One region of the Micromonospora sp. DT227 genome, then DNA from elsewhere that is predicted to be linked to it. Evidence: riboswitches for the same ligand, from Rfam matches in the RefSeq annotation. Region 1 holds a riboswitch; each other region holds the start of a gene.
What was found. Region 1 has a riboswitch for cyclic di-AMP ahead of ACLQ2W_RS16530 (C39 family peptidase). Riboswitches for the same ligand answer to the same signal wherever they lie in the genome.
Positions count from the first base shown of each region.

Region 2: linked by a shared signal. The riboswitch ahead of ACLQ2W_RS02515 (NlpC/P60 family protein) and the one ahead of ACLQ2W_RS16530 (C39 family peptidase) in region 1 are both predicted to bind cyclic di-AMP.
Region 3: linked by a shared signal. The riboswitch ahead of ACLQ2W_RS04955 (coiled-coil domain-containing protein) and the one ahead of ACLQ2W_RS16530 (C39 family peptidase) in region 1 are both predicted to bind cyclic di-AMP.

Region 1 is NZ_JBNCLA010000004.1:296,214-306,361, forward strand. It holds gene ACLQ2W_RS16520 (alpha/beta fold hydrolase) at 1-226, opposite strand, end outside; gene ACLQ2W_RS16525 (hypothetical protein) at 735-1,289, shown strand; gene ACLQ2W_RS16530 (C39 family peptidase) at 1,344-2,204, opposite strand; cyclic di-AMP (ydaO/yuaA leader) riboswitch at 2,405-2,544, opposite strand; gene ACLQ2W_RS16535 (hypothetical protein) at 2,858-3,622, opposite strand; gene ACLQ2W_RS16540 (hypothetical protein) at 3,771-4,184, opposite strand; gene ACLQ2W_RS16545 (acyltransferase family protein) at 4,263-5,471, opposite strand; gene ACLQ2W_RS16550 (polysaccharide pyruvyl transferase family protein) at 5,616-6,941, shown strand; gene ACLQ2W_RS16555 (alpha-ketoglutarate-dependent dioxygenase AlkB) at 6,984-7,619, shown strand; gene ACLQ2W_RS16560 (uracil-xanthine permease family protein) at 7,690-8,982, shown strand; gene ACLQ2W_RS16565 (DNA gyrase/topoisomerase IV subunit A) at 9,104-10,148, opposite strand, start outside.
Region 2 is NZ_JBNCLA010000001.1:498,763-508,910, forward strand. It holds gene ACLQ2W_RS02510 (N-acetylmuramoyl-L-alanine amidase) at 1-1,712, opposite strand, end outside; cyclic di-AMP (ydaO/yuaA leader) riboswitch at 1,945-2,080, shown strand; gene ACLQ2W_RS02515 (NlpC/P60 family protein) at 2,094-3,128, shown strand; gene dcd (dCTP deaminase) at 3,200-3,778, opposite strand; gene ACLQ2W_RS02525 (pyridoxamine 5'-phosphate oxidase family protein) at 3,857-4,438, shown strand; gene ACLQ2W_RS02530 (zinc metalloprotease) at 4,511-5,485, opposite strand; tRNA gene ACLQ2W_RS02535 (tRNA-Gly) at 5,689-5,762, shown strand; gene ACLQ2W_RS02540 (Type 1 glutamine amidotransferase-like domain-containing protein) at 5,890-6,555, shown strand; gene ACLQ2W_RS02545 (GNAT family N-acetyltransferase) at 6,716-7,252, opposite strand; gene ACLQ2W_RS02550 (NUDIX hydrolase) at 7,305-7,865, shown strand; gene ACLQ2W_RS02555 (MerR family transcriptional regulator) at 8,005-9,060, shown strand; gene ACLQ2W_RS02560 (LLM class flavin-dependent oxidoreductase) at 9,091-9,972, shown strand; gene ACLQ2W_RS02565 (questin oxidase family protein) at 10,038-10,148, opposite strand, start outside.
Region 3 is NZ_JBNCLA010000001.1:1,001,195-1,011,342, reverse strand. It holds gene ACLQ2W_RS05000 (YciI family protein) at 1-57, shown strand, start outside; gene ACLQ2W_RS04995 (RNA polymerase sigma factor) at 54-1,298, shown strand; gene ACLQ2W_RS04990 (dihydrofolate reductase family protein) at 1,328-1,963, shown strand; gene ACLQ2W_RS04985 (CsbD family protein) at 2,024-2,197, opposite strand; gene ACLQ2W_RS04980 (heavy metal translocating P-type ATPase) at 2,278-4,533, opposite strand; gene ACLQ2W_RS04975 (hypothetical protein) at 4,550-5,500, opposite strand; gene ACLQ2W_RS04970 (heavy-metal-associated domain-containing protein) at 5,535-5,741, opposite strand; gene ACLQ2W_RS04965 (metal-sensitive transcriptional regulator) at 5,821-6,120, shown strand; gene ACLQ2W_RS04960 (YibE/F family protein) at 6,347-7,654, shown strand; cyclic di-AMP (ydaO/yuaA leader) riboswitch at 7,809-7,939, shown strand; gene ACLQ2W_RS04955 (coiled-coil domain-containing protein) at 7,944-8,969, shown strand; gene ACLQ2W_RS04950 (carbonic anhydrase) at 9,026-9,679, opposite strand; gene ACLQ2W_RS04945 (helix-turn-helix transcriptional regulator) at 9,850-10,148, shown strand, end outside.

The DNA of each region.
Region 1 (10,148 bases):
CGAGCCGGAGCGCGTCGAGCCCGTCCGCCACGCGCTGCGCCAGGGCCGCGAACGAGTACCCGGCCCCCGGCAACGGCGGTGACCAGCCGTGGCCGGCCAGGTCGGGGGCGAGCCAACGCCCCTGCCAGCGACGCTCCAGCAGCGGCGCCCAGGGCAACCACACCTCGCCGGTGGCGCCCATGCCGTGCAGGAGCACCAGGTGGCGGGTCCCCGTCGTATCGCCCATACGCCGCAGTCTGCCACCGCACAGACACCCCGCGCGAGACCACGCATGCCGGCACCGCCCGGGCGAATGGAACGCGGTGATTGCCCTCGGCGGTGTCGACGCGTCGGGCAGCCGGACGTTGCCTGCGCTCGCAGCGCTACAAACTTGATGGCGTGGACGGGTCGCCGTCCTGACCCGTCCACGCCATCAAGTTCGCAGGCTCTGGAGCACTGACTGTCCGCACCGACATGCACAGCGTTCCAGGGCCTCACTGGGTGGGTTGTCCGGTTCGGCGGTGATGGGCGGCATGCTGGCGGCGGAATCGTCGACGGGGTCGCGGCGTTGTAGACGGGTGCACGGCCGAGGAAGGCAAGCGCCCGCCAGCCCCTGGGAATGACGGTGGGACCCCGGTCGTTACACACACTCCCGGCGCCGCGACGAGGCCCCCGCCCCGCGAGCAGCCATTCTTCTTGAGCGCCTGACGGTGCCCGCACCCCCCGGTGCGTTGACCCCCGAATGGAGCCCCCTCATGAACACGATGCTGCGTAAGAGCGTTCTGGGTATTGCTGGTCTGGCTTTCACCGGTGGTGTGTTCGCCGGTCCGATCGCCGGTCACGTCGAGTCCGCGCACGCCGCCACGGCCGCGAAGCCGGTTGCGGTCGCCAGCGTGCAGGGTGAGCAGTCCACGATCAGCCTGAACGACGAGCAGACCGCCAACGTCAAGGCGATCATCGCCGCGACGAAGAAGGCCGGCCTGCCGGAGCGGGCTGCGGTGGTTTCGATCGCGACGGCGTTGCAGGAGTCGAAGCTGGAGAACCTGGGCCACCTCGGCGACCGCAATGACCACGACTCGCTGGGCCTGTTCCAGCAGCGCCCGTCCTCGGGCTGGGGCACCCCGGAGCAGATCACCGACCCCGAGTACTCGACCCTCGCCTTCCTGAAGGGGTTGAAGCAGGTTGACGGCTGGCAGGACATGCCGGTGACCAAGGCCGCGCAGACCGTGCAGGTGTCCGCCTACCCGGACGCGTACGCGCAGTGGGAGAAGCAGGCCACCGACCTCGTCGGCAAGCACTGGAACAGCTGAGACAGCGCGAAGGCCGGCACCCCGCACGGGGTGCCGGCCTTCGACGCGTACTCCTCAGGCGGAGTAGCCGCGCGTGGCCATCCAGTTCGCCAGGTCGATGGTGCTGATCCAGTACGACGGCAGCGACGGGTCGGCCGAGTCGGCGATCCGTACGGTCCGGCCGTCGTTCTGGTAGCCGACCACGGCGATGTAGTGGCCGCCCGGGAACGAGTGCCAGCCGCCGTTGGTGTCGGTGGCGTCCCCGACGATGTTCGAGACCACCGCCCGGCCGTTGCGGACCGCGTTGACCACGTCGGCCTGGAGCCGGTCGATCTGCGCCTTGGTGGCCGTGCCGGGGATCGTGCGGGTCCGGTACGGGTCGCCCTTGACCTGCTGGTTGAGCACCCGGGTGGTGTCCTCGGCCGAGTTGGTGCCCATCTCGGTGGTACCGAGCGCGACGGCGAGCGTGTCCTGGCTGCGCTCGATGCCGGCGGCGCTGAGCGCGTTCCGCACCGCGGCCGGGCCACAGTAGTAGTAGGTGGTCTGCGCCTGGTAGTCGTAGTCGAGCACCTTGCTCGACGGCGGCTTCGGCGTGGCCTTGCGGGTGGTGTCCGGGTCGGCGACCTTCGCCGACGGCGAGGCCGTGGGCGAGGTGCTGGGCGAGCGGCGGGGCGACGCGCTGGACGACGCGCTCGGCGAGGCGCTCGGCGACGGGACGGCGAGGCGCGCCTCGCTGCGGCTGGCGGTGTCGCCGAGGCGGGAGCCGAGTTCCGCCACCGCGGCGGTGTTCTCCTGCCGGGTCGGCGCGTCGTCGGTGGCGGTCAGCGCGGCGCCGGTGCCGCCGGCCAGCACGAGGGCCGCCGCCGAACCGGCGATGATCTGGTACGGACGCTCGGTCGCGAGGCGACGCAGGTGGCGCTTCAGGTGGTACTTCACGGGTTTCCTCCACGGGGTGGGCGGCACGAGCCGACCCCGCGCGTGGAGGAACTCACACGCGCTGGCGGGCGGGACGGCCGCGGGAAGTCGCCCGGATGCCGGGCGGGACGGGGTCGGAAGCGCGTCGCGTCAGGCGAGCGCCGGCACCCCGGGGCCGTGGAGGCGGGGAGACGTTCGGGGGGTGGTGGGCACGGGAATGGAACTCCTTCCGTGGCCGCCGACCGGGTTAGCTGACGGATTCGGGCGGGAAGTACGCCCTACCGCGGCCGTGGGCTCGCGGATTCACCCCGGTGTTGCGTTGGGTCCCCGGTTCGTATGCACGATTAGGCGGGTCGGCGCGGCGTCGCCATCTGCGATCGGGAACCGCACCGGACGCGCCGACACTACCGGCGGGTACACGCCCTGCCAAGCGCTCTCACCTGCTTAAACGTCCTCGACGACTACGGATTCGGAACAGCCGGTCACCGACCTCCCTCAATGGGACAAGCGGCCACGTCGGCGCCGTGCGGCAGGAAGCGGACATCCGACCGACGGAGAATCGGGCAGCGGGCGCAGCAGGGGCCATCGATCCGGCCGGTCGCCGGCGGTCGGCACCGGTGACCGGCCTCACCGGTTTCGGGTAACGATTCGGTCGACGTGCTTCCCGGGGCCGCTCAGCCGACGCGGGCCGGACGCCACCGGGCCCCCCGCACCGCCGACGGGACCGGGACGCGGCTCACCGTCGAGACGCGGGACGTGGGCACCGGCCGCAGCGCCGTGGCCGCCGCGTACGCCTCGGCGGCGAGCGTCCGGGCCGCCTCGGCGGCCAGTTCGGCGTCCCGCCACGCCAGGCGTTCCCGCTCGGCGGCCGTCTCCCAGCCGGCCCGCCGCCCGTCGCGGACGGTCCGGGCCAGCACGATCTCCTGCTCGGCCGGGTGCCGGCGCGGGTCCCACCCGTTGCGGCGGGCCAGCACGTCGGCGAGCTGGCGGGCGGTCAACTCCCCCCGCCAGTGCGCCGTCATGGCGGCGTGGTGCAGCCAGCGTTCGCGCGCCGCGTACTCGGCGGGGGTGCGGGGGGTGTGCGGGGCGGGCAGCGCGCCGGCGCCGGCCAGGCGGCGGGCGGCGGCGTCCGCCTCGTCGTAGGCGGTCCAGGCCCGGTCGGCCTCGCTCTGGGCGGCCAGCCACTGCTCGCGACGGCGACGGGCGGTCTGCGCGGCCCCGGCGGCGGCCACCGCCACCTCGTCGGCGTACCGGGCCAGGTCGGCGCGGTGGAGCACCTCCGCGTCGACCGGTTCGGGTGCCGGCTCACCCGCGCCGTCGCGTTCCGGTCGGGCGACCAGCACGGCGAGCAGGACGAGGGCGAGCACGGTCAGCGCCGACCAGATGGCGGCGGCCTCGGGGACGGCGGTGAGGAAATTGAGGAGAACGGTCTGCGACATGGTCGGCACCTCACGGGAGACAGTGGCGGGTAACTCCGCACGGCCGGTCGGAGGCGGGGCGCGGCCGGAGTTCGGGCGCCGCCGGGCCGCCGAGGGGCGGTGCGGGTGAGGTTCGGTGGGCGCGGTCACGGGCCGGGCCCGTGGCGGGTCAGCGGGCGGGCGGGGCCCGCGGACCGGCCGGGGCCGGCGGCTGGCCGACCGGGAACGGGTGCCGCCCGGTCGGGGGCGGGACATCGCCCACCGGCTGCGGCTCGGGAACGCCGACGCGGCTCCGCTGCCGATCGACGACGGGGACGCCCTGCCGCTCGACGACAGTGTCGCCCTGCCGCTCGACGACAGTGTCGCCCTGCCGCTCGGTGACACGGCCGTTCGGCCGTTCGGCGGCGGCGTCGGCCCGCAACCCGGCGACCGGGCCGGCCGCCGCGGGTGCGATCGGGGACACGCCGGTCGGCAGCGTGGCGGCGCCCAGCGAACAGGCGACGACCACGGCCAGGCTGGCCAGCATCCGTGCGACCCAGCGCGCCACCCACCACACGGGACAGGTGAGCGCGATCGGAGCCACGGGAACAAATTACCGCCGATCCGGGCACGGCGCATCGCCGCCCGGCGTGTCGCGACGCCGTTGACCAGGGTGGACCGCTCAGTCCGGCCGGCGCCGCCCGGCGTACTCGATCGACGGGTCCGGCTCACCGGCGGACGCCGCGCCGGTGTCGTCGGCGGCCGCGCGCGGCGCGGGCACGCCCGGTGCCGGCGCGGCGGCGGCCGGACCGCCGCGGGCCCGGCGCGACGGGCCGAGGCGGCGCATCATCGGCTCCTCCACCCAGCGGTGCAGCACGGCGGCGAGCGCCAGGGTGAGCAGCAGGAAGCCGAGCACCGCGAGCGGGCCCCGCCACCCGGGCAGCCCGGTCCCCCAGTCCCCGGTGAGCCGCAGCACGGTCACCATGACCAGCACGTGGACCAGGTAGAACGCGAACGAGACCTCACCGAGCCAGAGCATCGGCCGGGACCGCCACGGGGTCCGCCGGCCCCGCACGTCGGCGTCCGCCGCCGCGGTGATGACCAGCAGGTACGCGACGGCGAGCAACGCCGCCCAGAACTCGGCCCGGATCCACAGCGCGGCGGCCACCCAGGTGGCGACGAAGGCCAGGCTGGCCGTGGTCAGCCCGGGGCCACGCCAGCGGTGGCGGCGCATCAGCTCGGCCGCCGCCGCCCCCATCCAGAACTCGAACGAGCGGGTGACCGGGAAGATCTGCGTGAACCACCACCGCTGCTCCTCGGGCACCAGGTGCTGCCCCGGCCAGAGCGCCAGGATGAGCAGCGGCGCGGCGACCAGCACGGCCCGGAGCACGCCGGTACGCGCCCGGCGCAGCCACGGCACCACCAGCGGCAGGCACAGGTAGAAGGCCAGCTCGCAGGAGAGCGACCAGCTCACGTTGTTGATGCTGTAGAAGTAGCCGTTGAGCGGGATCCACGCCTGGACCAGGAACAGGTTCCCGATCGCGGCCCACGGCAGCACCGGGTCGGCGAACCAGGCCGCCACGGCCAGCGCCGCCAGGAACGTCACCACGTGGTTCGGGTAGATCTTGGCCGCCCGGCGGCGCAGGAACGTCCACCCCGACTCGCCGTCCCGGTACGACCAGACGAGCACGAAGCCACTGAGGATGAAGAAGAACTCGACGCCGGAGAGCCCGAGGCTGAAGACCTTGCCCATCACCGCCTGCCACTGCGGCTCGGCGATGATCCGCATGGTGCCCGCGTGGAAGCCGAAGACCAGCAGGGCCCCGATCCACCGCAGCCCGGTCAGCGACGGCAGACGCGGAGCACGGGTGGTGGTCGGGGCGCTGGTCATCCCGGGCACCTTACCGGGTGGCCGGGGGCGCGTTCCGGCACGGCGACGTCCGGGCCGGTCCCGGCGGGCGGCGGATAGGATTTCCGTTCCCGCGCGGCGGGGCCCACCGGGCCCGCCGGGCCCGTACGGAAGGTGAGCAACCGGATGCACCAGCGGATCCTCCTCCGCGCCCGCAAGGGCCCGTTCGACGTCCTGACGCCCGAGGAGACCTTCGCCGGCAACTGGATCAGCGACAACACCGGCAACCTGGTCTTCAGCCACGCCGCGAACAAGCTGCTGGCCACCTCCACGGCGGAGGTCACGTCGACCCGGAAGCTCGCCGACCCGCGCGACGCCGACGAGATCAACGAACGGTACGACGTCTTCGTCGTACCGCTGGCCAACGCGTTCCGGCGCAGCTTCATCAACCGCCTCGAACCGATGACCCGGCTGATCGAGCGGCTGAAGATCCCGGTGGTGGTCCTCGGCGTCGGCGTGCAGACGAACGTCGACGGCGACCGGGAGTACCTCCGCCAGATCGACGAGCCGGTGAGCGCGTTCTGCCGGGCCGTGCTCGACCGGTCGCACAGCATCGGGGTGCGCGGCGAGATCACCGAGAGCTACCTGCGTACGCTCGGTTTCTCCGCGGTGGAGCAGATCGGCTGCCCGTCGATGTTCCTGCACGGGGACACGTTCACGCTGGAGAAGACCCGGCCGGAGCTGACCACCGACGACCGGATCGCGCTGACCATCTCCCCGTACGTCTCGTCGATGGCCCCGGTCGTCCGCCGCCACCGGGAGCGCTACCCGAACCTGTGCTACGTGCCGCAGGACCTGCGCACGCTCGGCACGCTGCTCTACGGCGACGCGCCCGAGCACCGGGGCAAGCACAGCGAGATGCCACTGCACACCTCGCACCCGCTCTTCGTCGAGGACAAGGTGCGGATGTTCGTCGACCCGTGGACCTGGATGGCGCACCTGTCCGGCTTCGACTTCAACTTCGGCACCCGCATCCACGGCACCATCACGGCGCTGATCGCCGGCACGCCCGGCTACCTGTTCGCGCACGACTCGCGCACCCTGGAGCTGGCCCGGTACTTCGGCATCCCGCACCGGATCATGCGGGACGTGCCGGCCGACGTCGACGCCGCCGACCTCTACGCCGAGGCCGACTACACCGCGCTGACCGAGGGCCACAAGGCCCGCTTCGACACCATCACCGCGTTCCTGGCCAAGCACGACCTCGGCACCTCGTTCGCCGACGGCGACAGCGCCGCGGCGTTCGACAGGCGGGTCGCGGAGACCGAGTTCCCGCCGGCGGTCCGCCCGGCCGCCGCCACGCCGCCGGCCGAGCTGCTGACCCGCATCCAGCGGCTCCACGACGAGAACCGCCGGCTCGCCGACACCGTGCGCACGCTGCGCGCGCAGGGGCTGCGCGAGCGGATCAAGCAGGCCGTCCCGGACCCGGTCCGCCGGATGCTGCGACGCTGATCCGTCGTACGCCTGTTCGACCGCCGGGGTACGATCGCCTGCGTGTCCGACGTCGCGTACCAGCCCTCGATGCTCGACCTGGCCGAGCACGGGCCGACTCTCGGTCCGCTCGCCCGGCCGGCTCGGCACGAGCTGAGCCGGGGCGCCTGGGTCGACCACCTGCCCGGCTGGGTGCGGGGCTCCGACGCGGTGCTCGACACGCTCCGGCACGACGTGCCGTGGCGGGCCGAGCGTCGCACCATGTACGACACCGAGGTCGACGTGCCGCGCCTGCTCTGCTGGTACGCCGGCGGCCGACCGCTGCCGCACCCGGTGCTCACCGCCGCCCGCGACGCGCTCAGCCGGCACTACGCGCCCGAGCTGGGGGAACCGTTCGTCACCGCCGGCCTGTGCCTCTACCGCGACGGCCGGGACAGCGTCGCCTGGCACGGCGACACCAAGGGCCGCTCCGCGCACACCGACACCATGGTGGCGATCGTCTCGTTCGGCTCGCCCCGCCCGCTGCTGCTGCGCCCGCGCGGCGGGGGCGGCCCCGGCGTGCGCTTCTCGCTCGGCCACGGCGACCTGGTGGTGATGGGCGGCTCCTGCCAACGCACCTGGGAACACGCCGTGCCGAAGACCACCCGCCCGGTCGGCCCCCGGGTCAGCGTCCAGTTCCGCCCCGCCGGGGTGGCCTGACCCGGCCCCGTGCTAGAAACAACTCCCAGGGTCGATCACGCCCCCGTCACCCGAGACAAAGGGCGAGGCGATGATCCAGTTCCCCACGTGGGCCGTGCACGGCGACGGCCGGTCGGTACGCCCCGGCGACGTGGTCCATCCCGACGAACGGCTCTCCTGGCCGCGCACCGTCGGGGTGGGCGTGCAGCACGTGGTCGCCATGTTCGGCGCCACCTTCACCGTGCCGCTGATCACCGGCTTCCCGCCGGCCACCACGCTGTTCTTCTCCGGCCTGGGCACGCTGCTGTTCCTGCTGATCACCGGTAACCGGCTGCCGTCGTACCTCGGTTCGTCGTTCGCGTTCATCGCCCCGGTGATCGCCGCCAAGACCGACGGCGGCATCGGCGCGGCTCTCGGCGGCATCGTGGTCGCGGGCGCCGCGCTGGCGCTGGTCGGCGTCGTGGTGCACGTGGCCGGCGCCCGGTGGATCGACGCCCTGATGCCGCCGGTGGTCACCGGCGCGATCGTCGCGCTGATCGGGCTCAACCTCGCGCCGGTCGCCTGGGACGGCGGCGGCGCCGGCACCGGCGTCAAGGCGCAACCGCTGATCGCCGTGGTCACGCTGCTGGCGATCCTGGTCGCCACCGTGCTGTTCCGCGGTTTCCTGGCCCGGCTGTCGATCCTGCTCGGTGTGGTGGTCGGCTGGCTGGTCGCGGCGCTGACCGGCCAGCTCGACCAGCAGGCGGTCACCGGGCTGCGGCAGGCCGCCTGGGTGGGGCTGCCGGAGTTCCACACGCCCAGCTTCAGCCTGCGCGCCGTCGTGCTGGTCATCCCGGTCATCCTGGTGCTGATCGCGGAGAACGCCGGGCACGTCAAGGCGGTCGCGGCGATGACCGGCCGCAACCTCGACCGGCAGATGGGCCGCGCGTTCCTCGGCGACGGCCTCGCCACCGTGCTGGCCGGCTCCGGCGGCGGTTCCGGCACCACCACGTACGCGGAGAACATCGGCGTCATGGCCGCGACCCGCGTCTACTCCACCGCCGCGTACTGGGTGGCCGGCGGCACGGCGATCCTGCTCGGGCTATGCCCGAAGTTCGGCGCGCTGATCCTCACCGTGCCGGCCGGTGTGCTCGGCGGCGTCACCACCGCGTTGTACGGCCTGATCGCGGTGCTCGGCGCCCGCATCTGGATCGAGAACCGGGTCGACTTCCACGACCCGGTCAACCTGTTCACCGCCGCGGTCGCGGTGATCGTCGGCGCCGCCAACTACACGCTGACCGCCGGTGACCTCTCCTTCAACGGCATCGCGCTGGGCACCGCCGCCGCCCTGGCGATCTACCACGGCATGCGCCTGATCGCCCGCCTGCGCGGCACCACCCCCTGACACCCCCACCCCCGGGCCCTCTTTCACGGAAAGAGTGGCTGTCCGGGGCGGAATAGCCACTCTTTCCGTGAATCAGCGCGCGCCGGGCGGGGTGGGGGGTGGGCGTGGGGTGGGGGTGGGGTCAGTCGCGGTCGATGTGGTGGCCGATGACGGTGGGGCCGAGCATCACGGCGAAGCCGGAACCGTCGCGGCGCGGGTCGGCCGGGGGCAGGTCCACCGGGTCACCGTTGGCCGTCGCGCCCACCGGCCGCGGGCCGATCCAGGCCACCGACAGCTCCACCTCGCCCTTGAGGAGCCGCTGCGCGCGCACGCCGCCGGTCGCCCGGCCCTTCGCCGGGTACGCCGTCATCGGCGTCACCTTGACCGTGGCGCCCGTCGAGGTGACCACCATCGGCTCGCCGTGCCGCGGGTCGTCGGTGCGGACCGCGCCGAAGAAGACCACCCGCGCCCCCGCCGGGAGGTTGATGCCGGCCATCCCGCCGCCCTTGACGCCCTGCGGACGGACCAGGGACGCCGGGAAGCGCAGCAACGACGCCTCCGAGGAGACGAACGCCAGCGCCTCGGTGCCGTCGGTCAGCCAGGACGCGCCGACCACCTCGTCGCCCTCCCGCAACGAGATCACCTCGAACTCGTCCGAGCGGACCGGCCAGTCGGGCGCGCACACCTTCACCACGCCCTGCCGGGTGCCCAGCGCCAGACCGGGCGACCCCTCGGCGGACGGGCCCAGCGGCGCCAACCCGACCACGGTCTCCCCCGGCGCCAACGGGGCCAGCTCGGCGGCCGACATGCCGCCGCGCAGCGACACCGTGCCGGACTGCTCCGGCAGCACCGGCAACGGCAGGACGTCGATCTTGAACGCCCGGCCGGCGCTGGTGACCAGCAGCACCCGCCCCCGGGCGGTGGAGTGCACCACCGCGCGTACCGCGTCGTGCTTGACCCGGCCGCTGCGGCGACGCGCCTCGGCCGCCTCCTCCGACTCGGCCGCGGTGCGGGCGACCAGCCCGGTCGCGGAGAGGATCACCTGGCACGGGTCGTCGGCGACCTCCAGCGGGCCGGCCGGCACCGAGGCGGCGAGGACCTCCTTGAGGTCGCCGTCGACGAGCGTGGTGCGCCGCTGCACGCCGAACTGCTTCACCACCGCGGCCAGCTCGTCGGAGACCAGCTTC
Region 2 (10,148 bases), on a different contig from region 1:
AAGCCGGTGGCCCACTTCGCGGTGGGCGCGGCGGCCGGGTTGTGGAACCACGCCTTCTGGCCGAGGTACCAGATCGCGGTCCAGTCGCCCTGGCGGCCGGCCACCGCGTACGTCTGTCCGGCGGAGGCGCGGGCGCCGTGGTCGGAGATGTACATCGTGTCCGGCGTGCCGTCCGGGCGCAGCCCGAGGTCGTTGACCAGCGGGGCGTCCGTGCTCGGCGCGGTCCGCAGCACCACCGCCGAGGAGCCGCGCGACGGGCAGGGCGCGGCCGGCGGGGTGGGCGTCGGGACGCCCGGCGGCTGCTGGTTGCAGCCGACGAACGCGGGGCGGTTGGTGGCGAAGTCCGGGTCGATGGTGACCAGCCCGGTACGCGACGTGCCGGTGGTCCGGAACGGGGCCTTCATCAGGTCGAAGTAGTGCGACCAGTCCCAGTAGGGGCCCGGGTCCCAGTGCATGCCCCGCACGTTCGCGGCGGTGATGCCGGGCACGTTGTCGTGGCCGATGATGTGCTGCCGGTCCATCGGGATGCCGAACTTCTGCGCCAGGTACCGGACCAGCTTGGCCGAGCTGCGGTACATCGCCTCGGTGTACCAGGTGCCCTGGCCGGCGAAGCCCTCGTGCTCCAGGCCGATGGACTTGGCGTTGACGTACCAGTTGCCGGCGTGCCAGCCGACGTCCTTGGCCTTGATGTGCTGGGCGACGTAGCCGTCCACCGACCGCAGCGTGTAGTGCCAGCCCAGGTAGTCGGCACGCTTCACCAGGTCGACGCTGGGGGCGAAGTAGCCCTCGGTGTCGTGGATGACGATGTATTCGATTTTCTGCTGCTTCGGCCGGTCGCCCAGGTCGTGGTTGCCGTAGTCGCCCGGGTCGGCGCTGAGCTGCTCGTAGGGGGCGGGAATCCACTCGCAGGCCAGCCGCACCGGGCACTCCAGCCCGTCCGGCCGCGCGGCGTGGCGCAGTCCGAGCCGGGCCAGCCCGGACCGGTCCGGCTCGGCGGCGGTGGTGGCGGCCAGCGTGACCCGCTGCCCGTCGTCGGTGGTCCGGGCCGCGCCCTGGCCGAGCTGGTCGTAGACCTCGTCGGCGAAGGCCGCCGCCGCGTCGGACGTGTCCGCGCCGGAGTAGCGGGCCACCGCGCCGTACCAGGCCGCGACGTCGCTGCCGGCGCCGACCGGCCCACCCAGTGCCTTCTGGTACGACGCCAGCAGCGCCGCGCCACCGCGGATGTTCGCCGCCGGGTCGGTGCGCAGCGTCTGCGCGTCCAGCCCGGTGAGCGTGGCGGCGGCGTCGAGCGTCTGGAGCGAGGCGGCCGGCAGCGGCGTCTCCCGGGTCGGCGCGGCGGCGGTGGCCGGGTCGAGCCGGAGCGGGCGGGCGTCGTCGCCGCGCGGGTCCTCGTCCTCGTCGACGTGCGCGCTGCCCGGCGTGGCCAGGACGTGCGTGGCGTCGGTCAGGTGCATCGGGCCGTAGCCGCCGCTGGTGCTGGGCTGGCCCGGGTGGGTGTCCCACCTCGACTCCAGGTAGGAGACACCGAGCAGCACGTTCTGCGGTACGCCGTACTCGGCCGCCGCGGCAGCGTACTGCTGCTGGCGGTCGCCGGTGGGCCGGCTGGCCTGCGGCGCGGCGCTCACCGGGCCGGTGGTGGCCAGCGCGGTGGCCGTCGCCACGGCGGCGGCGAGCAGGATCCGTCTGCTCGACGGCGGGGCTGAGAGGTGCATCGAACCTCCTGGACAGGGATGGGGGTCACTGCGTTCCACCCTCACTCCGCCCACCCACAAGGGTCAATACCTTTCCGGGCAGTAATCCGACATGAAAGAAATCTTCATTCGCGTTCGGGTGGCGCATCCGGTACGGAGTGTCACGGCCGTTCGGGTTGCGGATCGATAACGGGAATCCTTACTCTGGTCAAATCGTCGGCCGCATGTTTCACCGTCCAACCCGGTCGGTGACGGCACGACACCGCCGAGTCGCCCACGGGCGAACCGGGGACCCAGGTACCTGGGGTGAATCCGCAGCCACTGCGGTAGGGCGCTTCCCTTCCCGCCCGAACCCGTCAGCTAACCCGGTAGGCGGTCAGGCAGAAGGAGTACGGACGCCCGGTGGCCCACCATGCCCCGCGGCCGACGTCGAGCCGGTCGGTCGACCGGTCCGCCGCCGTGCCGCGTTTCCGCTGGTCCCGCTTCACCACCACACTCGCCGCCCTGGTCGGCGCCGCGGTCGTCCTGACCGGTGGCGCGACGGCGGCGCACGCGGAACCCTCGGTCGCCGAGATCGAGGCCCAGATCGACCGCGACTGGAACAAGCTCGAACCCGTCATCGAACAGGTCAACGCCGTCCGCGGGCAGCTCGCGGTGCGCCGCAAGCAGGCCGACGCGCTCGGCAAGCAGATCGCCCCGCTCCAGGCCCGGGTGGACGCCGCGCTCGGCCAGGTCGGCGGGCTCGCCGCCGACGCGTACAAGGGCGACAACCTCTCCACCGTCAACGCGCTGCTGGGCAGCCGTTCGCCGAGTGAGCTGGTCGCCGGCCTGGAAATGCTCGACCGCTTCGCGCACCACCAGCAGGAGCAGGTCCGCGACATCGCCGCGTTGCGCGACGAGCTGGCCGCGAAGAAGAAGCCGCTGGACGCGATGGTCGCCGACCTGAGCCGCACCGAGGCCCAGCTCGCGGCGAAGAAGAAGCAGATCGACGCCGAGATCGCCAAGCTCCAGAAGCTGCGGCTCAAGGTGTACGGCAACGGTGGCGGCGGCCCGCTGCGCCCGGCCCCCTGTCCCGCCGGATACCCGGGCGGCGCGGCCGGGGTGGCGGTCAAGTTCGCCTGCGCCCAGATCGGCAAGATCTACGTGTGGGGCGCGGCCGGCCCGGACCACTTCGACTGCTCGGGCCTGACCATGGCCGCCTGGGCGAAGGCCGGGGTCTCGCTGCCGCACAACGCCCGCCAGCAGCACGACGTGACGAAGCGGGTCAGCCGCGCCGAGCTGCGCGCCGGTGACCTGGTCTTCTACTACGGCGACCTGCACCACGTGGGCATGTACGTCGGGGACGGCTGGGTGGTGCACGCCTCCCAGTCCGGCAAGCCCATCACCATGAAGCGCGTCGACGACGGCGACATCAACAGCTACGGCCGCCCCGGCTGAGGTGTAAGGAGGGGCCCCCGGTTAACGCATTCCGCATAACAGGGGGCCCCTCTTAACAACCACGCTCGGCGTCAGCGGGTCGGCCAGGTGCGCCAGCTCTGCCAGGACCGGCTCGGCGTCGGGCCGCGCTGACCCTGGTAGCGCGAGCCGTAGACGGCCGAGCCGTACGGGTGCTCGGCCGGCGACGAGAGCCGGAAGATGCAGAGCTGGCCGATCTTCATGCCCGGCCAGAGCGTGATCGGCAGATTCGCCACGTTGGACAGCTCCAGCGTGACGTGGCCGGAGAAGCCCGGGTCGATGAAGCCGGCCGTGGAGTGGGTGAGCAGACCGAGCCGCCCCAGCGACGACTTGCCCTCCAGCCGGCCCGCCAGCTCCTCGCCCAGTGAGATCACCTCCAGCGTGGAGGCGAGCACGAACTCGCCCGGGTGCAGCACGAACGGCTGCCCCTCGGGAACCTCCACCATCGACGTCAGGTCGTCCTGCTGCACCGACGGGTCGATGTGGGTGTAGAGATGGTTGTTGAAGACCCGGAACAGCCGGTCCAGGCGTACGTCGATGCTGGACGGCTGCACCAGCGTGGGCTCGAAGGGCTCCAGCGCGAGCGTGCCCGCCTTGATCTCGGAGACCAGGTCGCGGTCGGAGAGCAGCATCGGAACACTCTAGCGACAGACGGTGGTGACCAGCGTGTCGGACTACTTCTTCGTACACGTGTTCGATAGACTGTCGGCATGGCTTCCTGGTCCGAATTCGCCGCCGACGAGCCCCGACTCGCGGCCGAGATCCGCCTTCTGATGCAGCAGTACGGGCCGGGCTTCGGCTACCTCGCCACGGTCCGCGCCGACGGCGGCCCACGGGTGCACCCGGTCTCGCCGCTGATCACCGACGACGGTCTCTGGTGCTTCGTCATCGACTCGCCGAAGCGCCGCGACCTCGAACGCGACGGCCGTTACGCGTTGCACTCCTTCCCGCCGGAGGAGAGCGACGACGAGGCCTACCTGGCTGGTCGCGCCGTTCCGGTGACCGATCCGGTGACGGTGGACCGGCTGACCCGGATCGGCCGGGCGGCGCCGCAGGGTGACTGGCGCCTGTTCGAGTTCTCCGTCGACGTGGCGATGCTGACCCGCCGTGACCCGGTCACCCAGATCGGTGCCGGCCGCCCGGAGATGCGGCTCTGGCTGGACCCGGGGGAGGTCGCACCCGTGTCCGCCACCCCGGCGTCACCATCCCCGGCCGCGGCCCGACGTGACGTGCTCGTCCCGGACGGCCGCCGTGGTCGGCACGGCTTCGACACCCGCCGGCCGGCCGCCTGACCGGGCCCGGAAAACGACGGTGCCGGCCCCGTCCGCAGACGGGGCCGGCACCGGTACGTGGTGCGGTGGCGATCAGGCCGCGCGGTAGGCGTTCCACGCGGTCAGCATGCGGCTCGCCTGGCCGGCGGTGAACTGGTACATGCAGGAGTCGTAGGTGTAGTCCATGAAGTTGGTGATCGGGTCCTTGCCGGTCGTGGAGCAGGTGTCCCGACCGGTGGGGCACTCGTACGCCGGGGAGGCCTCGGCCGGGGTGTCGGAGACGCTGTCACCCGAGCCCGAGCAGCCGCCCTGGAAGGTGTGGTAGAGGTTCAGCCAGTGGCCGATCTCGTGGGTGCCGGTGTCGCCCTGGTTGTAGTTGGTCGCCGAGCCGCCGGGCAGCGACTCGTTGAGCACGACCACGCCGTCCATCTTGTCCAGCGTCCGCTTCGGGAAGGTCGCCCAGCCCAGCAGGCCGTCGCTGAGCTCACCGAGGTACATGTTCAGCGTGTTCTTGCCGCCAGTGCGCAGCGAGGTCTTCATCGACCGCTCCGCCGAGGAGCCCTGCACGATCGGGTACCACGACGTGTTGGTCACCCGGTTGATCTTCGTGAGCTGGAAGCTGAACGCGGTGGCCGCGCCACCGGTCGAGCCCGCGTACGCCTGGTTGAGCACGCTGATCTGCTGGGTGATCAGCGAGTCCGGGATGTTGCCGCCGGCGCGGGTGCTGTTCTCCTGGATGACGTGCACGACGACCGGGATGGTCACGGTCGCCAGCGGGGCGACGGCGCCGGTCCGGAAGTTGGCCCGCTCGCGCTGCGCGGCGGCGAGGTCGGCCTCACGGTCGCGAACCTGCTTGGCGGTCAGGTGGTTCGGGTCGAGCTTGGCGTGGCCACCCTTGGCGACACGGGCGTGGGCGTCGGCCGGCTCGGCGCACACGCCGGCCGGGGCGGCCGAGAAGGCCGAAGCAGCGGGGACGACGCCGACGGCGGCGGTGCTGAGCAGCAGCGCGAGGGTCGACGTCGCGACACCGGCGGTACGCCGGGTCAGCAGGTTGGGACGGAGTCCCATGGGCCCACCTCTTTCTGACGGCGTGCCAGGGGGTGTGTCACGCCGAGTCGGAAACGTGTGGCAGACGTTACATCCCATCGAGGGATTTGAGAACGACCATATGTTGCCGGCGTGCAACATCCTTGATCAACTTGGCTGGCCCTCGCGGGGCGGGGGTACCTGGGTGCACGGGGGTGGTGACCTCAGGTACAGTGGTGCCGCTCGCGGGTGTAGTTCAATGGCAGAACATCAGCTTCCCAAGCTGACAGTGCGGGTTCGATTCCCGTCACCCGCTCCACGATCGAGGCCCTGGTGAGGACGACAGTCCCGCCGGGGCCTTCGACGTTGCGGCGGCCGACGGACGCCGAACTCGCGGTCAGGGGACTATTCTCCGGAGACTGACGAAGATCCATCGGGGGATGATCTTGAAGCTCCTTCTCACGTCCGCGGGCATCAAGAACGCCAGCATTCAGGACGAGCTGGTCGACCTCCTGGGCAAACCGATTGCCGACGCCAACGCCCTCTGCATTCCGACCGCCGGATACGCCATGGGCGGTCCCGCCGGGGCGTGGCGCTTCATCACCGGTCAATCCGTCATACCGATGTGCGAGTTGGGGTGGAAGTCGTTGGGGGTGCTGGAGCTGACCGCGTTGCCCAGCGTCGGGGAAGATCGCTGGGTGCCCTGGGTCCGGGAGGCGGACGCCCTGCTGGTGGGCGGCGGGGACGCGCTGTATCTGAGCCACTGGATGCGGCAGTCCGGGTTGGCGGAACTGCTGCCGTCGCTGGATGCGGTCTGGGTGGGGGCGAGCGCCGGCAGCATGGTGATGGCCCCCCGGGTCGGGGCCGAATTCGTCGCGTGGACCCCGCCCGGCGGGACCGACGAGGCGTTGGGCGTGGTCGACTTCTCGATCTTCCCGCACCTGGATCACCCGAACCTGCCGGAGAACACCATGGCCGAGGCCGAGAAGTGGGCCGCCGGCATGTCGGGTCCGGCATACGCGATCGACGATTCAACAGCCATCACGGTGATCGACGGCAGCGTCGAGGTCGTCACCGAGGGGCACTGGAAGCTGTTTCCGGCACAGTCGTGACGACAGGCGATCTGCCCGCCGTGGGGCCGGATCGCGTTCTCAGGACCGGTTCCCGCGCGCCAATCCCGCTTCCACCTCGGCCAGCACGGGCGGACGCACTCGACCTCGCAGTGGGCGAGGCAGCCGCTCAGGGGCGACGGGATGTCGACCGACACCTCGCTCACCGCTGATCCCCCGGGCGCGTACCGCCGGCCTGAGGGCGCTGCTCCGGAGTCGGGTGCAGGTCGAGGACGTGCCGCAGCCCCGGCTCCCCACCCAGGTCCACCGCACCGGCCTCCACGAACCCGGTCCGCCGGAGCACCGCCAGCGACGCCGGGTTCGCCAGCGTCGCGTCGGCGACCAGCCGGCGCAGCCCGTACCCGTCGCGGGCCAGTTCGCTGACCCGCCGCACGCCGTACTGCGCGAGGCCGCGTCCGGCGGCGCGTTCGGCCACCCGGTAGCCCAGCTCGGCGCTGCCGTCGGCCACGTCGACCAGGTTGAACCGCCCGAGCACGAAACCGTCGTCGTCGACCAGCACGTGGAAGTGGCAGATGCCGCGGTCCTGCTCGTCCAGCAGGGCGGCGAGCCGGTCGGCGAACAGGTCGAAGTAGTCGTCGCCGCGGTCGGGCACGTAGCGCGCGAAGTAGGCCCGGTTCTCCCGCTCGAACCGGTACAGCACGTAGGCGTGATGGGTGGCGAGTCGTTCGAGTTCCGGCACCGGGCCAGGCTAGTCGCCGGCGCCCGTCGTACCCGGATGGCAGCATCGCGGGATGCGCGACGAGATCCGGGCCCTGGTCGAGGCGCTGACGCCGGGTGACGAGCTGGAGGCCCGGCACCGGGCGGCGGCGTTGGTCTGGCTGGCCGGCACGGAGGACATCTTCCGCCGGGTCAAGCCGCGCACCCCGTCGCCGCACCTGGTCGCCTACTTCCTGCTCCGCGACCCGTCCGACGGCGCGGTGCTGCTGGTCGACCACCGCAACGCCGGCAGGTGGCTGCCCAGCGGCGGCCACGTCGAGCCGGGCGAGCACCCCGTGCACACCGTGCGCCGCGAGCTGCGGGAGGAGCTGGGCGTACCAGCGGTCTTCGCACCGCCGTTCGGCGAGCGACCGGCGTTCCTCACCGTCACCGAGACGGTCGGCCCGCCTGCGCAGCGGCACACCGACGTCAGCCTCTGGTACGTGTTGGACGCCCACCGCGAGCAGCGGTTCACCCCCGACCCGGTCGAGTTCCGGGGCGTCCGCTGGTGGACGCCGGCCGAGGTGGGCGACGCGCCGGCCGGCACGGTCGAGCCGCACCTGGGCCGGATGCTGGCCAAACTCAACCAGGGCTGAGCGTCAGCGGATGCGGCTCGCGGCGCGGCACGAGCGCGATGGCCGACAGGGTCGCCGCGCCCTCTTGACCCGTCCCCTGCGGCAAGCCGCAACGTGGTCCGGGCCGGCCCACCCGGGCCGGCGCGAGGAGGAGAGCGACGTGCGGCTGCTGACCATCGGGGCGTTCGCCCGCGCGGCCGGACTGACCGCCAAGGCGCTGCGCGTCTACGACGACTGCGGGCTGCTGCCGCCGGCCGCCGTGGATCCGCACTCCGGTTACCGCTACTACGCGCCGGAGCAGCTCGACCGGGCGCGGCTGATCGCCGCGCTGCGCCGGGCCGGCATGCCGTTGGCCGAGATCCGGGCCGTCTGCGCGCTGCCGCCGCCGGCCGCCGCCGAGGCGCTGGACGCCTGGTGGCGGCGGGTCAGCGCGGACACCGTGGCCCGTGGCCGGGCCGTCGCACTCCTCGTCGACCAGCTCACCGAGAGGGGCACCACCATGTCCGAACACACCTTCCGGTACGCGGCGCGCTGCGAGACCGGCACGGTCCGCGACTCCAACGAGGACATCGCGTACGCCAGCGACACGCTGCTCGCGGTCGCCGACGGCGTACGCGGTCCGGGCGGGTCGACCGCCAGCGCGGCGGCGGTGGACGCGCTGCGGCCGTTGGCGGCGGCCGACGCGCCGGCGGGCGACCTGCTCGCCGCGCTGGGCGACGCGGTGAGCCGGGCCGACCGGGCGGTACGCGCGCAGGCCACCGACGCGGACCGGCCGGCCAGCACGCTCACCGCGATCGTCCGGCGGGGCACCCGGCTCGCGCTGGTGCACGTCGGGGACACCCGGGCCTACCTGCTGCGGGGCGGCGAGCTGTCCCGGCTCACCCAGGACCACACGTACGTGCAGACGCTCGTCGACCAGGGGCGGCTCACGCCGGCCGAGGCCGGGGCGCACCCGCAGCGGGCGCTGCTGGCCCGGGCGCTGGGCGCGGGCGGCGAGGTGGAGGCGGACCTGGCGCTGCGGACCGCGCTGCCCGGTGACCGCTACCTGCTCTGCTCGGACGGCCTCGCCGCGGTGGTCGACCCGGGCGCGCTGCACGCCGCGCTGGCCGGGGCGGACGACCCGGAGACCGCCGTCGGGCGCCTGGTCGAGCTGGCGTACGCGGCGGGCGCGCCGGACAACATCGCCTGTGTGGTGGCCGATCTGGTGACGACGTAGCGGAACGGCCCGGGCCGTACGCTGGGGATCATGCGGATTGGCATCGTGATCCTGCCGGACCAACGCTGGTCGGAGGCGCGCCGGCGGTGGGCGCAGGCGGACGAGTGGGGCTTCGACCACGCCTGGACGTACGACCACCTGGGCTGGCGTGACCTGGTCGACGGGCCCTGGTTCGACTCCTGGACGACCCTGACCGCGGCGGCCTCGGTGACCTCCCGGGTCCGGCTCGGCACGCTGGTGGCCTCGCCGAACTTCCGCCACCCGGCGGCGTTCGCCCGGCAGGTGACCGCGTTGGACGACGTGTCCGGCGGGCGGGTGCTGCTCGGGCTGGGCGCGGGCGGCATCGGCTTCGACTCGGCCGTGCTCGGCGGCGAGACGCTGCCGCCCCGGCAGCGGGTCGACCGGTTCGCGGAGTTCACCGAGCTGCTCGACCTGATCCTGCGCGAGGACGGCACGACCTGGCGCGGGGAGTGGTTCGCGGCGGTGGACGCCCGCAACAACCCCGGCTGCGTCCAGCAGCCCCGGGTGCCGTTCGTGCTGGCCGCGAACGGTCCCCGGTCGATGCGCCTGGTCGCCCGGTTCGGGCAGGGGTGGGTGACCACCGGCCTCGACGGTGACGACCTGGCGGGCTGGTGGGACACGGTGGCGGAGCTGTCCGACCGGATGACGCGGGCGCTGGAACAGGCCGGCCGGGACCCGGCCACCCTGGACCGTTACCTCTCGCTCGACTCGGCTCCGGTCTTCTCGCTGACCAGCGCGGACTTCCTCGCGGAGCAGGCGGCCCGGGCGGCCCGGCTGGGCTTCACCGACGTGATCACGCACTGGCCCCGGGCCAGCAGTTGGTACGCCGGCGACGAGGCGGTGCTGACCGAGGCGGCGGCGCTGCTGCCGGAGCTGCGCCGGGTCGGCTAGGTGTTAGGAGGGGGCCCCTGTTATGCAGAATGCGTTAACAGGGGGCCCCGCCTTCGCGGCACCGGTCAGATCAGACGGCCGGCGTGGGCGGGGGCGGCCAACACCCGCTGGTCACCTGTTGCCGCGTACGCCTCCAGCGCCGCGTCGGCCAGCTTCACCACGTGTTCGTCGCCGTG
Region 3 (10,148 bases), on a different contig from region 1:
GGCTTCGGCGTGCTGGAGGTGCGCGCGGTGATGGAGCAGGCCGGGACGGAGATGTGACCTCCCGGGCGGTCGAGGACCTGCTGCGGACACTCGCGCCGCAGGTCCTCGGCGTGCTCGTCCGCCGGCACGGCCAGTTCTACGCCTGCGAGGACGCGGTCCAGGAGGCGCTGCTCGCCGCCGCCACCGGGTGGCCGGCGCAGGGCGTGCCGGAGCATCCCCGCGCCTGGCTGGTCACCGTGGCCACCCGCCGACTCACCGACGAGTGGCGCAGCGAACACGCCCGCCGGGCGCGCGAGGTCGCGGTGGCGGTCCGGCAGCCGGCGTACGCGGCGGTCGCCCCGCCCGCCGACGAGGAGCCGCCGAGCCGGGACGACACGTTGCGGCTGCTGTTTCTCTGCTGCCACCCGGCGTTGCCGGTCAACGCCCAGGTGGCGCTCACGCTGCGCGCGGTGGGCGGGTTGAGCACCGCCGAGATCGCGCGGGCGTACCTGGTGCCGGAAGCGACCATGAGCCAGCGGATCCGCCGCGCCAAGCAGCGGATCGAGGCGGCCGGGGCACGCTTCACGCTCCCGTCGGGCGCCGACCGGGACGAACGGCTGGGCGCGGTGCTGCGCGTGCTCTATCTGATCTTCAACGAGGGCTACACCGCGTCCAGCGGGGAGGCGCTGCACCGGGCCGAGCTGACCGGGGAGGCGATCCGGCTGGCCCGGGAGCTGCACCGGCTGCTGCCGGACCAGGGCGAGGTGGCCGGGCTGCTGGCGCTGATGCTGCTCACCGACGCGCACCGGGCCGCCCGGACCGGACCGGACGGGGAGCTGGTGCCGCTGGCCGAGCAGGACCGCACCCGCTGGGACACCGCTGCCGTGGCGGAGGGGATCGCGCTGGTGACCGACGCGTTGACCTGGTCGGCGCCCGGCCCGTACCAGGTGCAGGCCGCCATCGCCGCGGTGCACGCGGAGGCGCCCACCGCCGCGACCACGGACTGGCCGCAGATCGTGGCGCTCTACCGGGTGCTGGCCCGGCTCGCGCCCAACCCGATGGTCACGCTCAACCAGGCCGTCGCGGTGGCCATGGTGGACGGCCCCCGGGCCGGCTTGGCGCTGCTCGCCCCGCTGCACGCCGACGACCGGACCGCCGGCCACCACCGCCTCGCCGCCGTCCGCGCCCACCTGCTCGAACTGGCAGGCGACCGGGCGGACGCCCGGACCGCCTACCTGGCCGCCGCCCGGGCCACCACCAGCCTGCCCGAGCGGCGTTACCTGGAGGTACGCGCCGCGCGGCTGGCCGCCGAGCGATGAGTTCCGCCGGCCCGGCGGGTCCACCCCTCATGGGAGAGGTCACCAGTCAACTGTCGATGTCGTTGGACGGGTACGTGGCCGCGCCGGGTCAGAGCGTGCAGGATCCGCTCGGGCAGGGCGGCCTGCGGCTGCACGAGTGGGCGTTCGCCACCGAGAGCTGGCGCACGCAGCACGCCCTCACCGGCGGGGAACGCAACGTCGACGCCGACGTGGTCGAGGAGATGACCGCCGGCGTCGGGGCGTACGTGATGGGCCGGCGCATGTTCGGCGGCGGCGAGGGGCCGTGGGACCGGGCCTGGACCGGGTGGTGGGGTGCCGATCCGCCGTTCCGTGCCCCGGTGTATGTGCTGACCCATCACCCGCGGGCGTCGCTGCTGATGGCCGGCGGCACCGAGTTCCATTTCGTCACCGACGGCGCCGAGGCGGCGCTGGAGCGGGCCCGGGAGGCGGCCGGCGACGGCGACGTGTGTGTGGCCGGTGGCGGCGGCACGGTACGCGGCTACCTGGCGGCGGGCCTGCTCGACTCGCTCTGGCTGCACGTGGTGCCGATCGTGCTGGGCGGCGGCACGCCGCTCTTCGACGGACCGCTGGACGTGACCCTGACGCCGGAGCGGGTGGTCGCGGGTCCCACCGTCACCCACATCCGCTACCGCGTGCCGCGCTGACCGCCACGCAGCACGCCGGGCCGGCCCGAAGGCCGGCCCGGTGGGGTGTGCGAGCGTACGTCAGCTCTTGAAGGCGTCCTTGATCTTCTCGCCGGCCTGCTTGAGCTTGGCGCCGGCCTGGTCGTTGCGGCCCTCGGCCTCGAGGCGCTCGTTGTCGGTCGCCCGGCCGATGCCCTCCTTGACCTTGCCCGCGGTGTCCTGGGAAGCGTTGTCGATCTTGTCGTCGAGACCCATCGGAACCTCCAGCTCAACAGTTGCGTGACGACAACGAGTTACCCAACCGGCCGCCCGCCCAACCATGCCGGTGCCCGGCGTCACCCGATCGGGCGAAAGCGCCGCAGCCGCAGGCTGTTCGCCACCACGAACACCGACGAGAAGGCCATCGCCGCGCCGGCGAGCATCGGGTTGAGCAGCCCGGCGGCGGCCAGCGGCAGCGCGGCCACGTTGTAGGCGAACGCCCAGAACAGGTTGCCCTTGATGATCGTCAACGTGCGGCGGGAGAGCCGGATGGCGTCCGCCGCGGCCAGCAGGTCGCCCCGTACCAGCGTCAGGTCGGCGGCCTCGATGGCCACGTCGGTGCCGGTGCCCATGGCCAGCCCGAGGTCGGCGCGGGCCAGCGCGGCGGCGTCGTTGACCCCGTCCCCGACCATGGCCACCACCCGGCCCTCGCCCTGGAGCCGCTCGACCACGGCCACCTTGTCGGCGGGCAGCACCTCCGCGATCACCTCGTCGATGCCCACCTCGGCGGCCACCGCTCCGGCCACGGTGGCGTTGTCGCCGGTGAGCAGCACCGGGGTGAGCCCCAGGCCGCGCAGCCGGTCGACCGCCGCCCGGCTGGTCGGCCTCACCGCGTCGGCCACCGCGAGCACGCCCCGGGCCCGCCCGTCCCAGCCGGCCAGGACCGCCGTGCGGCCGGCGGCCTCCGCGCCGGTCGCGGCGCGCACGACCTCCTCGGGTACGTCGAGACCGCGCTCCCGCAGCAGTCGGAGCCGCCCGACCACCACGCTCCGGCCGTCGACCGTGCCGGTCACGCCGAGCCCCTCGGCGTTCGCGAAGTCGACGACGGCGGGCGTCGGACCGGCCTCGGCCGCGCCCTCGGCGACCGCCCGCGCGATCGGGTGCTCGGAGGCCGCCTCCAGCGCGCCGGCCAGCCGGAGCACCTCGCCGGCGTCCTCGCCGTCGGCGGGCAGCACCTCGACAAGCGTCATCCGGCCGGTGGTGACGGTGCCGGTCTTGTCCAGCACCACGGTGTCCACCCGTCGGGTGGACTCCAGCACCTCCGGTCCCTTGATCAGCACGCCGAGCTGCGCGCCGCGCCCGGTGCCGACCAGCAGCGCGGTCGGGGTGGCCAGGCCGAGCGCGCACGGGCACGCGATGATCAGCACGGCCACGGCGGCGGTGAACGCGGCGGTGGGCCCGGCGCCGGTGCCGAGCCACCAGCCCAGCGTGCCGGCGGCCAGGGCGATCACGATCGGCACGAACACGCCGGAGATCCGGTCGGCGAGGCGCTGCACCGCCGCCTTGCCGGTCTGCGCCTGTTCCACCAGCCGGGCCATCTGGGCGAGCTGGGTGTCGCCGCCGATCCGGGTGGCCCGGACCACCAGCCGGCCGCCGGCGTTGACGGTGGCGCCCACCACGGCGTCGCCCGGCCCGACCTCGACCGGCACCGACTCGCCGGTGAGCATGCTGGCGTCGACCGCCGAGGTGCCCTCCTCGACCACGCCGTCGGTGGCGACCTTCTCGCCGGGCCGGACCACGAACCGGTCGGCGACCGCGAGCTGGTCGACCGGGATCCGGACCTCCTGCCCGCCGCGCAGCACGGCCACGTCCTTCGCGCCCAGCTCCAGCAGGGCCCGCAGCGCGGAGCCGGCGGTGCGCTTGGCGCGGGCCTCGAAGTAGCGCCCGGCCAGGATGAAGACGGTCACCCCGGCGGCGGCCTCCAGGTAGATGTTGCCGGCGCCGTCGCCGCGGGTGATGTCGAACCGGAACGGGTGCGTCATCCCGGGCATCCCGGCGTCGCCGAGGAAGAGCGCCCAGAGCGACCAGCCGAACGCGGCCAGCGTGCCGAGCGAGACCAGCGTGTCCATGGTCGCCGCGCCGTGCCGCAGGTTGACCAGCGCGGCCCGGTGGAACGGCAGCCCGCCCCAGACCACCACCGGCGCGGCCAGCGTGAGCGAGGCCCACTGCCAGTAGTCGAACTGCCAGGCCGGCACCATCGCCAGCACGATCACCGGCAGCGTCAGCACGGCGGACACCCACAGCCGGGTACGCGCCACGCGCAGCTCGTCGACCGGCTCGGCGGCCGTGACCTCCCCGGCGCGGGCGGGCGGCGGCGGCACCTCGGCCGTGTAGCCGGTCTTCTCCACGGTGGCGATCAGGTCGGCCGGCGCGATGTCGTCGGCGTACCGGACGGTGGCCTTCTCGGTGGCGTAGTTCACCGTGGCCTCGACGCCGTCCATCCGGTTGAGCTTCTTCTCGATCCGGGCGGCGCAGGACGCGCAGGTCATGCCGCCGATCGCGAGTTCGATCAGGTTCGGCGCGGTCGGCAGCGTCTTTCCCGTGGTGGTCATCGCGACACCTCCCCGGTCAACTGTGCCCGTGCCCCGGCGTGCCGTGTCCGGCGTCCGGGGTCGATGCGGTGGTGGATGCCGGCGTGGGCTGATCGCCGGCCAGGACGGTGAACTCGGCGGTGTGCACCGTGTCGCCGTGGCGGAAGTCCAGGTAGAGACGGTACGCCCCGGCGGACGGCACCTCGGCCGCGAACGTGACCGCCGGCCCGGCGGGCGTGCGCCCGTCGTCGGGCGTGCCCTCCGGGTGCACGTGCAGGTAGGCCAGGTCGCCCTGACGCAGCGCCACCAGGTGCCCGTACGCGCCGAGGTAGGGCTGGAGGTCGGTGACCGGGCGACCGGCCCGGCTGACGGTGAGCGTGAGCCGGCTGGTGCGGCCGGGCTCCGGCGTGCCGGTGAGCGTGACCGTGTAGCCGTCGACCGTGGCGGTGGTGGCCGGCGCCGGCAGCGGCCGGGCGGCCAGCGGGCCGGGGACGGTGACGTCGACGCCGAGCGTCAGCGACTCGCCGCCGGTCGGCGTGAAGTCGGCGAACGCCCGCCAGACACCGGGCCCGGCGAGCGGCGAGGCGACCCGCCAGGTCCCGTCGGCGGCCAGTTCCGGGTGCACGTGCCGGAAGCCGGACAGGTCGCGGCGGGCGACGATCAGGTGCATGCGCTTGTCGTGCGCCACGTCGTAGCGGGTGACCGGTGCGCCGTCCGGGCCGGTGATCCGGAACGCGAACTCGCCGGCCGGGGCGGTCACCGGCTGGAGCGTGTAGCCCCGCTCGGAGACCAGCAGGCCGCCGGGCAGGTGCGCGTCGCCGGCGCTCTCGTCGCCGTGGCCGGCGGCTCCGTGGTCGGTGTCGGTGGTCTCGTGTCGGGTCTCGGCGGCCGGGGCGGCGGGACCGGCCACGTGACCGATCCCGTACGCCCCGGTGAACATCGCCGCGAGGCCGAGCGCGAAGCCACTCAGCTTCGTCGCCGTGTTCATGGTGCCTCCTCGGTTCTGCGGGTCCGCGGACCCGTCACGCCCCGGCGAGGTCGTAGCCGGCCTCGTCGACGGCGGCGCGCACGGCGTCCGCGTCCAGTGGTTCCCGGCTGGTGACGGTGACCCGGCCGGTGGCCAGGTCGACCTGGACGTCGGTGACGCCCGGCAGCGCGCTCAGCTCGGTGCTGACCGCGTTGACGCAGTGCCCGCAGGTCATGCCCCGCACCTGGTAGGTGGTGTCCATCTCGCCCTCCGTTCTGATACCCCCTGGGGGTACAAGCCGAACGGTATCATACCCCCGAGGGGTACGGTATCCTCGACGCATGACCACGCCGTCCACCCCGGTCCGGGGCTACACCGCCAGCAAGGACCAACTGCTCGCGCGGCTCCGCCGCATCGAGGGGCAGGTCCGGGGCATCGAGAAGATGGTCGAGGACGACCGTTACTGCATCGACGTGCTGACCCAGATCTCCGCCATCCAGGCCGCGCTGGACAAGGTCGCGCTGGGCCTGCTCGACGGCCACGCCCGGCACTGCATGCACGAGGGCGCCGCCGAGGGCCGAGCCGACGAGATGGCAACCGAAATGATGGCCGCCGTAGGCCGCCTCATGAAACGCGGCTGACCCACCCCCGCCCCCCGCCCCGCCCCGCCCCGCCGATCTTGCAGTTGCGGCCCTCGAAGCGCCCTGTTGGCGCCGTTTGCCAGGGCCACAACTGCAAGATCGCGCAGGTGGGGTGGCTACCATGATCCGGGCGGCAAGCACGGGCGTGGGCAGGACGCGTCCGCGCCGGCCGGGTGGACGACCGGGCCGGTGAATCGGTGCGCCGCGATTCGTAGGGAGAGCCAGCGTGGGCGCCGACCACACCCGTCCCGCCCTCGCCGCGCCGCCGGGCGTACGCCGGCTCCTGCTCGCGACCGTGGTGCCGCTCTTCGTGCTCACCGTGCTCGCGGCGCTGGTGCTCTGGCCCCGGGGCGGCGGCCCGGAGCCGGCCGAAGCCGAGAACGTGCCACGCCACCACGGCACGGTGACCCGGGTGGTGACCGAGCCCTGCCCGCCCACGCCGGAGGCCCCCGAGGGCGGCGGCGGCCGGTGCGGCACCGTGACGGTCGCCGCGGAGCAGGGCCCGGACGCCGGCCGGCAGGTCGAGACGCCGATCCCGGACGGGCCCGGCGCACCACGCGTCGAGGTCGGCGACGAGGTGATCCTGGTCGAGCTGACCGACCCGGCCGACCCGTCGGTGAAGGCGTACAACATCGCCGAGCACCAGCGCGCCACGCCGTTGATCTGGCTGGTGGCGCTCTTCGCCGCCGCGATCGTGGCGTTCGGGCGCTGGCGCGGGCTGGCCGCGTTGGGCGGGCTGGTGGCGAGCTTCGCCATCCTGCTCGGCTTCGTGCTGCCCGGCATCGGCGCCGGCCGGTCCCCGCTGCCGGTGGCGATCGTCGGCGCCGCGCTGATCATGTTCGTGGTGCTCTACCTGACCCACGGGATCACCGCGCAGACGTCGGTCGCGGTGCTCGGCACGCTCGGCAGCCTGGTGGTCACCGGCGTGCTGGGCACGCTCGCCACCGCCGCCACCCACCTGACCGGCTTCGGCAGCGAGGACGCCACCACGCTCTCCATGTTCCAGGGCGGCGTGGACCTGCACGGGCTGCTGCTGGCCGGCATCATCATCGGCTCGCTGGGCGTGCTGGACGACGTCACGGTCACCCAGGCGGCCACCGTCACCGAGCTGGCGCACGCCAACCCCGACCTGTCCCGGCGGCAGCTCTACCGGGCGGCCACCCGGGTGGGCCGTGCGCACATCGCGTCCACTGTCAACACCATCGTGCTGGCGTACGCGGGCGCCTCGCTGCCGCTGCTGCTCCTGCTGGTGGCCGACTCCCGCCCGGTGAGCGAGATCCTCACCAGCGAGTTCCTGGCCCAGGAGATCGTCCGCAGCGCGGTGGCGACGCTCGGTCTGATCGCCGCCGTACCGCTCACCACCGCGCTGGCCGCGGTCGTGGCCACCGCCGGGCGGCGCGGGCCGGCGGCCGAGGCGTCGCCGCCACCGCCGGACCGCCCCCCGGCGGCCCGCGGCGAAGCGCTGGAGGCGCTCGGCGGGACGCCGGCCGAACGGTGGCCCGGCCGCCGGGGAAGTACGGATGTCGCATGGTGACACTCCGCAGCGTGACGGCGCGCGGGAAACGCGATGCTGGTCACGCTGGGCAATGTCGAATTCTCGCGATTGGTCGGCTTCCGGGCGTAGATCCCCGGTCGACATCTCGGGTAACCTCGCTGCCGGTCACCGCCGAAGGCGCGCACCGGCGCCTGCGGTGCCGCCGCCCAATCGCCTCCGGGCGAGCCGGGGAACCAGGTACATGGGGTGAATCCGCGTCAGCGGTAGGGGCCGCTTCCGTCCCGAACCCGTCAGCTAACCCGGTCGGCGGCCGACGGAAGGGAACACTGTGACGGCACCCCTGCGCCGCTGCTTGACACCCGTGGTGGCCGTGCTCGCCGCGCTCGCCGTGCTGGTCGGGCCAACCCCGGCGTCGGCGGCCCCGCACACCGCCGCCCCCAACCCCTCGGGGCACTCGGAGGACGACGACCCACCGCTGATCAGCGAGGCCGTCACCGCCGCCAACCGGGCCTACCTCCAGGCCAAGTCCAAGCTGGACACGTCGCGCAAGCGGCAGCTCCAGCTCGCGCTCGAGGTGAAGGCGGCGCAGAACGAGCTCGACGCGCTCAGCCCGCAGGTCACCGAGATCGCCGCGCAGTCCTACCGCACCGGTCGGGTCGGTGCGATGGCGATGCTGCTGGAGAGCGACTCGCCCGACTCGTTCGTCCGCCGGGCCAGCGCCCTGGACGAACTCAACCTGTTCAACGGGCAGCGGCTCGCCGCCATCAACGCGGTGAAGACGCGCGCCGAACAGGCCAAGATCGCGCTCGACGCCGAGGTGCGCGAGCAGGAGAAGCAGACGAACGCGATGGCCCGCGAGAAGGTCGAGGCGCAGAAGGCGCTGAAGCTGGTCGGCGGGCTGGACTTCACCGGTGGCCTGGTCTCGGCCACCTCGCCGGTTGCCAAGATCGGCCCCGGCCGCACCGCCGACGGCGGGTGGAAGTCCGAGTCGTGCAGCGAGAACGACCCGACCACCTCCGGCTGCGTCACGCCGCGCACGCTGCACGCGTACAAGGAGGTCAAGCGCGCCGGCTTCAACCGCTTCGTGGGCTGCTACCGCCCCGGCGGGCCGTGGGAGCACCCCAAGGGCAAGGCGTGCGACTGGTCGTTGCAGAACAGCGGCTTCTCGCCGTGGCACAACAACGACACCCGCCGGTACGGCAACGAGGTGGCCGCCTTCCTCATCCGTAACGCCGACCGGTTGGGCATCTACTACGTGATCTGGAACCGGCAGATCTGGTTCCCGGCGACCGGCTGGAGTTCCTACAGCGGCCCCTCGAACCACACCGACCACGTGCACATGTCACTGCTCTGACGCGTACGCGAGAAGGGGCCGCCTCCGGGCGGCCCCTTCTGTGTGTCCGGGGGTGGTCAGCCGGCGAGCGCCGGGTCCACCGGTGCAGCCGGCGCGGGCACCGGGGCCGAGGACTGCGCCACCGTCCGCACCTCGCCGCCGCTGAGCCGGTACGACATGCCGGCCACCGCGCACGCTCCGGCGGCCACCCGCTCGGCGAGCACCGTCGAGCGGGCCAGCAGCGTCTCCACGGTCTGCGCGATGTGGATGTCGATGATGCCGTCGAGGTCGGTGACCTCCTGCCGGGCGGCCCGGAGCAGGCTGGGCGACACGGCGTCCACCACCGCGCCCAGGTGCCCGGCCGGCGCGGAGCCGGTGCGGACCGCCTCGCGGGCCGCCTGGACCGCGCCGCACGAGTCGTGGCCGAGCACCACCACGAGCGGCGTGCCGAGCACGGTCACCGCGTACTCGACGCTGCCGAGCACCTCGGGGCCGGCGGTGTGCCCGGCGGTACGCACCACGAAGAGGTCGCCGAGACCGCGGTCGAAGATGATCTCGGCGGCGAGCCGGGAGTCGGAGCAGCCGACGATCACCGCGAACGGGTGCTGGCCCTCGGCGACCGCGGCCCGGTGCCCGGCGTCCTGGTTCGGATGCTGCGGCACGCCGGTGACGAACCGGTGGTTACCGGCCCGCAGTTCGGCGAGTGCCTCGTCGGGAGTGCTCGGGATCATCGCTGCTCACCTCGTCCTCGGGCGGAACGACCGGGCCGGCGGTCGGCGGTGTCGGCCTCGCGACCCACCGTCACACGAGACCGATGGGACGTCAAGATTTCGTGATACGCATTTCATGCGTTATGACTCGACCTGCTCCGGGTCCGGGCAACCGCCCGCAACGCCATACGATGACCACCATGGCGACCACACCAGGCGAGGACGGGAGCCGCCGGCACTGGACCTTCCTCACCAACCACGGGCACGTGCTGCTGGCCATCGCGCGCAACCCCACCGCGCGGCTGCGGGACGTGGCGGACGAGGTGGGCGTCACCGAGCGGGCGGCCCAGGCGATCGTCGCCGACCTGGAGGCCGGCGGCTACCTCCACCGCACCCGGGTGGGCCGGCGCAACGAGTACACGATCAACCCGAACGGCCGCTTCCGGCACCCCGCCGAGGCCGACCAGCAGGTCGGGGCGTTGCTCGACCT